DNA from 3 places in the Microbacterium sp. NPDC064942 genome. Region 2 is predicted to be linked to each of the others. Evidence: predicted binding sites of a transcription regulator. Region 2 holds the regulator's gene; each other region holds the start of a gene.
What was found. Region 2 encodes LexA, which represses DNA repair genes until DNA is damaged. Its sites were predicted from a motif close to TCGAACANNTGTTCGA; they were not measured.
Positions count from the first base shown of each region.

Region 1 (2,266 bases), on a different contig from region 2:
TCGAGCAGTGCGAGCAGGGCATCGGCGAGGTCATCGGCGCGGGGGTCGGGGTCGGTCATCAGAAGCCTTTCGGTGAGGATTCAGCGCACGGCGTCGTGCGCGGCGATGCGGTTGTCGGCGTCGGCCGTCGGCGAGGGCGGTGACGAGGGGGCGGTCGCCCCGCGTTCGGACAGGGTCTTCTCGACGCCCTTCCATTCGCCCGGCGGAACGTGTGCCTCCCAGAGGTCGAGGTCGCTCTGCCCCTCCTTCTTCGCCCCGAACCTCACGCCGACGTCATGGGCGATCGCGCCCGCGCCGTTCGTGATGACGACACCCTGGTCGTCGGCATCCGACCGCGCGAGCCACGCCACCAGGGACTCGGCTCCTGCCGTCGATCCCGCCGCGGTTGCCAGGCGACGGCCAACACCACCGTGACGCCGAGCACGAGGGCGTTGAGAAACGGGCCGAGGAGCCCGCCGAACGTGTCGCCGACCGCCCCCGTCCGGTCGCTCCAGTGCTCGTCGCCGGGAGCGGCCGCGGTCTGGAAAGCGGCGACGATCGACGCCGCCATCGTCAGAAGCAGGGCCGTGCTGAGGGCGGCGATCAGGACCCAGAGAGCGATACGCCCGGTGAGCCACACCCACCGCCGGTCGCGGAGGCGGATGCTGTCTTCGTCGGTCATGCGAGTTCTCCTCGGCCGTCGCTGGTGCGCAGACGTGTCGGGAGGCGGACGCGCGCGGAGCGGCAGGCGGGGCGAACACCCGCCGTCGGTGCGACGTTAGGGTCCGGCGGGGGCGGGGACGGGTGGGAATGCGGAACCCGGACGATTCCGAACACCCCTGCACCATGCTGGGCCAGTGGGTTATCCACAGGTTGGGGAACACATGTACGAATGTCGGAGGTGTGTGGCATCGTACAGATATGCCATTCGCGACGACGCTGCGAGAGAGTGTCGAGGGCCTCACCGCCCTCGATGCGCTCGACGTCGACGCGTCTGACCTGGCGGCATCCGTCGGTCGTCTCGATGACGACACGGTGCGGACGCTCATCGCCCGCGCGGGGCGGGTGGCCCGCGAGATCGGTGTGCTGCAGGCGGTGCTCGCCGGTGTCGCGGCGCAGCGATCGAGCCGCGAGCGGGGAAGCGGTGGGCTCAGCGCCGAGACCGGGCATCGCACGCCGGTCGAGATGATCCAGGCGACCACCGGCATCACGCGCGCCGAGGCAACGCGCGCCGTGCGAGTGGGTGAGGCGCTGATGGGCACGGGGGATGCCGGGTGGCACGGCGCGCTCGATCGGCTCCTCTACGACGGGGCGCTGTCGTCGGCGCAGTACGGGGCGATCCTGACGGGGCTCGGCGATCCGCCGACGCTCGGTGTTGCAGCGGCGTGGTCCAGGGGAGCGGAACGGCTCGCGGACGAGGCCGACCAGTGGTCGGTGGAACAGCTCACCGCGCAGGCGCGCACACTGCGCGACATGCTCGACCCCGCCGGAGCCGAAGAGCGGTTCGCGCGGCGCTTCGAGCGCAGGTCGTTCCGGCTCTGGACCGACGGCGACGGATTCTCCCGAGGATCGATGGTCTTCGACGACGAGATGGGGCCGTGGATGCGGAGCGTCCTCGACGCCGCCCTCCGCCCCCGCCGGGGTGGGCCCAGGTTCATGACCGACGCCGAACGTGCCGAAGCCGCCGCGCTCGTCGACGACGCGCGGTCGAACGAGCAGCTCTCGTACGACGTGCTCGTCGACGTCCTGCGCGCGGGCGCGCTCGCCACCGCGAAAGACGTGTTCGGAGCGCGTGAGCCCGGCGTGCGCGTCATCGTCACCGAGGCGCCCCGCGACGGGCTCGGGCGTCACGGAGCGACCGGGATCGTCGAGGACGGCGGCTCAGCCCTGCCCGGCTCGGTCGTCGACCGCGCGCACTGCACCGGCGGCCGCATCCGCATCGAGGTGGATGCCGCCGGCACACCCCTCGCCGTCGGACGTGACGAGCGACTGTTCACCCGCGCGCAGCGGGTCGCGCTCGCCGCCCGCGACGGAGGATGCCTCTGGCCCGGGTGCGAACGACCGCCGTCGTACTGCGAAGCGCACCACAGCGTGCCGTGGTCCGAGGGTGGGAGGACCGACACCGACGAGGGCGTGCTGCTCTGCCGGTTCCATCACCTGCTCCTACACAACAATGGGTGGCGCATCGAGCGGGTCGAGGCCGGGTTCGTGCTGCACGCTCCGCCCGGCAGCGGGCGGGAGCCCGTGCCGCTCCGGTCGAAATCGCCGCTGCGATGGCTGTGGGACC
Region 1 is NZ_JBMWDR010000006.1:37,054-39,319, reverse strand. Features, by position in the region: gene ACPEH2_RS10930 (PD-(D/E)XK nuclease family protein) at 1-59, opposite strand, end outside; gene ACPEH2_RS10925 (hypothetical protein) at 81-266, opposite strand; gene ACPEH2_RS10920 (hypothetical protein) at 263-661, opposite strand; gene ACPEH2_RS10915 (DUF222 domain-containing protein) at 901-2,266, shown strand, end outside.
Region 1: the regulator LexA is predicted to act here: its motif matches at 856-871, upstream of ACPEH2_RS10915 (DUF222 domain-containing protein).

Region 2 (2,266 bases):
CGGACGATCGCGTCGATGACGTCGCGCGGGTCGCTGTCGGGCGCGATGTCCTGCGCGATGCTCCACAGCGATTCGCCGGGCATCACGGTCACGGTGTCGAAAGACCCCGCGGACGCCCCCGCGTCGCCGCTCGCGAGAGCACCCCCGCTGGAGAGGATGCCGACGCCCAGAGCGACGACCACGGGCAGTGCGGCGAGCGTGGCGAGGACACGGCGACCTCGCGTGGTCATCCGAAGGCGCGTGCGCACGACAGGCGCAGTCGCGGTGGTGATGGTGATCGCGGTGCTGGTGGTCGCGGTGATCGAGTTCATGGTGTCCTCCTCGGGGTGACCCCGGTCAGATGAGATCTTCGCCCCCGCCCGTCGGCCGGGACGGACGGGTGCGAAGTTCTCTTCCGAATCTATCTTCGAAGTTCGTAGACTGTCAAGGGTGCGGTTGTCCGCAGATCGATCGAAGACGACACGCGGTCGGCTACGGGACGATCCGATCGACACCGGATACGGTTTCGATGACCAGAGCCCATCACCAACTTCCGACATTCGAAGGCGAGTGCCCCCGGAGGGACCCCGGGGTGACGAAAGGAACGACATGAGCGACAAGCCGCAGACGCGTCGGCGCAAGAGCCTGAGCGACAAGCAGCTCGCCATCCTCGAGGTGATCCAGCGCTCCATCGCCCGTCACGGATACCCGCCGAGCATGCGCGAGATCGGCGACGCCGTCGGCCTCAAGTCGCTCTCGAGCGTCACCCATCAGCTCAACCAGCTCGAGCTGAGCGGCTACCTCCGTCGCGACCCCGGCAAGACGCGCGCCATGGAGGTCCTCATCGACCTGCCGGGCTCGGCGGGCGAGAACCCGGCGGACGTCGCCCCGAGCGTCGGCGACGCGGCGATGGTGCCGCTGGTCGGCCGCATCGCCGCCGGCGTCCCCATCACCGCCGACCAGCAGGTCGAGGAGATCTTCCCCCTCCCCCGTCAGCTCGTCGGCAAGGGCGAACTGTTCATGCTGAAGGTCTCGGGCGACTCGATGATCGACGCCGCGATCTGCGACGGCGACTGGGTCGTCGTCCGCTCGCAGGCCACCGCCGACAACGGCGAGATCGTCGCCGCCATGCTCGACGGCGAGGCGACGGTGAAGACCTTCCGCCAGCGCGACGGTCACACGTGGCTGCTCCCCCGCAACTCGGCCTTCGAGCCGATCCTCGGCGACGACGCAGTCGTCCTGGGCAAGGTCGTCGCGGTCCTGCGCGCCGTGTGACGGCGCGCAACGAAGAGAGGGGATGCCGGGCGGCATCCCCTCTCTTCGTTGCGGCGTCAGACCCCGGCGCGGACCGCGCGAGCCGCCGCGACGATGTGGCGGAGGGAGGCGACCGTCTCGTCGTACCCGCGCGTCTTCAGACCGCAGTCCGGGTTCACCCACAGGCGACGGACGTCGAGCTCCGCGACGGCGCGCTCGAGCAGCGACGACACCTCGTCGACGGACGGCACGCGCGGCGAGTGGATGTCGTAGACGCCCGGTCCGATGCCGAGGGCGAATCCGGATGCCGCCACCTCCGAGATGACCTCGCCCCGACTGCGAGCGGCCTCGATCGACGTGACGTCGGCATCGAGCGCCGCGATCGCGTCGATCACGACCCCGAACTCGGAGTAGCAGAGGTGCGTGTGGATCTGGGTCTCGTCGGCGGCGCCCGCGGTGGCGAGCCGGAAGGACCCGACCGACCAGTCGAGGTACGCCGGCTGATCGGCGGTCCGCAGCGGCAGGAGCTCCCGGAGCGCCGGCTCGTCGACCTGCACGATCGCGATGCCCGCCCGCTCGAGGTCGGCGATCTCGTCGCGGAGCGCGAGGGCGACCTGGTCGGCCGTCTCGCCGAGCGGCTGGTCGTCGCGGACGAAGGACCAGGCGAGGATCGTGACGGGTCCGGTCAGCATGCCCTTGACGGGCGCGGCGGACAGCGACTGCGCGTAGGCCGCCCACGGCACCGTGATGGGTGCGGGGCGCGAGACGTCCCCCCACAGGATCGACGGGCGCGTCGCGCGGGAGCCGTAGGACTGCACCCACCCGTTGCGGGTGACGGCGAACCCGTCGAGGTTCTCGGCGAAGTACTGCACCATGTCGTTGCGCTCGGGCTCGCCGTGCACGAGGACGTCGAGCCCGATGTCCTCCTGCAGAGCGATGACGCGCGCGATCTCGTCGCGGAGGAACCCTTCGTAGGTCGCCTCGTCGATCTCGCCGCGCGTCGCGCGGGCGCGCGCCCGGCGGATCTCGGCGG
Region 2 is NZ_JBMWDR010000011.1:30,070-32,335, forward strand. Features, by position in the region: gene ACPEH2_RS14785 (LysM peptidoglycan-binding domain-containing protein) at 1-311, opposite strand, end outside; gene lexA (transcriptional repressor LexA) at 589-1,254, shown strand; gene metE (5-methyltetrahydropteroyltriglutamate--homocysteine S-methyltransferase) at 1,311-2,266, opposite strand, start outside.

Region 3 (2,266 bases), on a different contig from region 2:
CGCCGCGCTCCACGCGGCTTCGAGGAACTCGCGGTTCGTCTCGGCGAGCGTCATGGCGCGGGTGACGGCGCGCTCGGGGTCGACGACGGCCACCGCCGCGCCTTCGGGCAGGTAGTCCACGAGCGGAAGGACGGCGTCGGCGACGGCGGGCAGCAGCGACTCCATGCCCTCGACCGGGATGCCCTGGCTCATCTTCTCGAGCATGGTGCCGAGTCCCGGCATCCGATCCCGCAGTGCGGCGGCCCGCTCGCGGACGGCGTCGGTGAGGAGGAGCTCCCGGCTCGGGAGCAGGGTCACCTCGCGCACCTCGCCGGGCAGGGAGCGCTGATCGGCGACGGAGAAGGCGCGGATCTGATCGATCTCGTCGCCGAAGAAGTCCGCCCGGTAGGGGTGGTCGGCGACGGGCGGGAACACATCGAGGATGCCGCCGCGGACGGCGAACTCGCCTCGTCGCGAGACCATGTCGACCCGGTGGTAGGCGAGGTCGACGAGTCGGTGGACGATGTCGTCGAGCTCCTGCCCGCGGGATCCGAGCTCGAGCCGGACGACACCGGCATCCGTCAATCCCGCCGCGATCGGCTGCAGCGCGCCACGGACGGACGCAGTGACCACGAGGGGGGTGCGACCGCCCCAGTCGGCCGCATCGCGGAGGACGCTCAGCCGCCGGCCGACGGTCTCGGCGCTGGGGCTGAGACGCTCGTGCGGCAGGGTCTCCCATGCCGGGAGGTGCCGGACGACGGCGTCGGGCAGGAGGCACTGCAGGGCCGCGCCGATGCTCTCGGCGCGGCGCCCGGTAGGGGCGACGAGCAGCAGGACGGGAGGCCGTCCCGACGCGGCGCGTCGCTCGAGGAGTCCGGCGAGCAGCGGAGCGTCGAGGCCCGTCACGGCCGAGAAGTCGACGTCCGATCCGGCGCCGTCGAGGGCCTCCCGGAAGCTGTCAGCCTGTTCGAGGGCGCGCACGATCCCGGGAATTGTCACCGGGGAAGTCTACGCGGCGCGTCGGACACCGGGGTCGGCGAGGCGGGCGAGGTGCGTCATGGGATCGAACATGGGTTCCCCTTCGGTCGGGGCGAGAGGATTTTTAGTTCGAAAATACTACTTGCTTACCATCTGAACCAACCCTAGAATAGAACAAATGTTCCCCTTCGAAGACGACTTCGCAGCCACGCTGATGGCGATCGTCGATGACGTCGCGAGTGTGGCACGCGAGGTGGCGTCCGCGCAGATCGCGGAGTTGCGGATACTGGCCGCCGCGGGCCGGTTGGCCGAAGCGCAGACCGCGCAACGCAACGCTCGTGTGCAGGTGCACGACATGGCGTTGCGGTCGATCGCGGCGGAGGTCGGCGGAGTAATGCGAGTCACCGACCGGACCGTGCAGCGGCGGATCGGCGAGGCGCGGACGTTGATCGAAGGCTTCCCGGCGACTGTCGAGGCATGGGAGCAGGGACGGATCGTCCGCGGGCATGCGATCGCGATCGTCGAAACCGGAACGAGCCTGCCGGCGGAAATGTGGACCGAGTTCGAACAGGTCGCGATCAGCCGATGCGAGCGAGACACCCCGAACCGGGTGCGAGGCGAGCTCGAGATCCTCGCCCACCGGATGCACCCCCGCTCGTTCGCGGAACGGCACGAGCAGGCCGCCGCCGGGCGGTGCGTGCGGATCGTGCCGGGGCGAGACGGGATGAGCGACGTCGTCGCAACCGTCCCGACGGTGATCGCCGAAGGGATCCACGACCGGCTCACGCAGCAGGCGCGAGCGATCGTCGACACCCGCGACGAACGCGTCGCTGCGCGCGGGTGTGCGGGTGTCGCGTTCGGGGAAGCCGCCAGCGACGGCGACACTGACGGCGATCGCGACGATGACGCCGCCGCGATCATCGCCACCGACCAGCGGTCCACCGACCAGGTCCGCGCTGACGTGTTCGCGGACTTGCTCCTGGCGGGAGCACCCGCCCTCGATGACACCCGCGACACCACCGCCGGGCCGCTGGGCGCGATCCGCGCACGTGTGCAGGTACTCGTGCCCGCCGCCACCCTTACCGGAGAAGACGATGGGCCATGCGACCTCGCCGGGCGCTCCCCCATCGACCCCGCGACGGCGCGCACATTCGCCGGCGGCACCGGGATGTGGGAGCGCCTGTTCCACGACCCGACCACCGGGGTCACCGTGTCGACCGATTCGTACCGAGTCCCGTCGGGGATGCGCAGGTTCCTGCAAGCCCGGGATCAGCACTGCCGGTTCCCCGGATGCCGCGTCGCAGCCATC
Region 3 is NZ_JBMWDR010000001.1:565,433-567,698, reverse strand. Features, by position in the region: gene mfd (transcription-repair coupling factor) at 1-978, opposite strand, end outside; gene ACPEH2_RS02705 (HNH endonuclease signature motif containing protein) at 1,136-2,266, shown strand, end outside.
Region 3: the regulator LexA is predicted to act here: its motif matches at 1,043-1,058, upstream of ACPEH2_RS02705 (HNH endonuclease signature motif containing protein).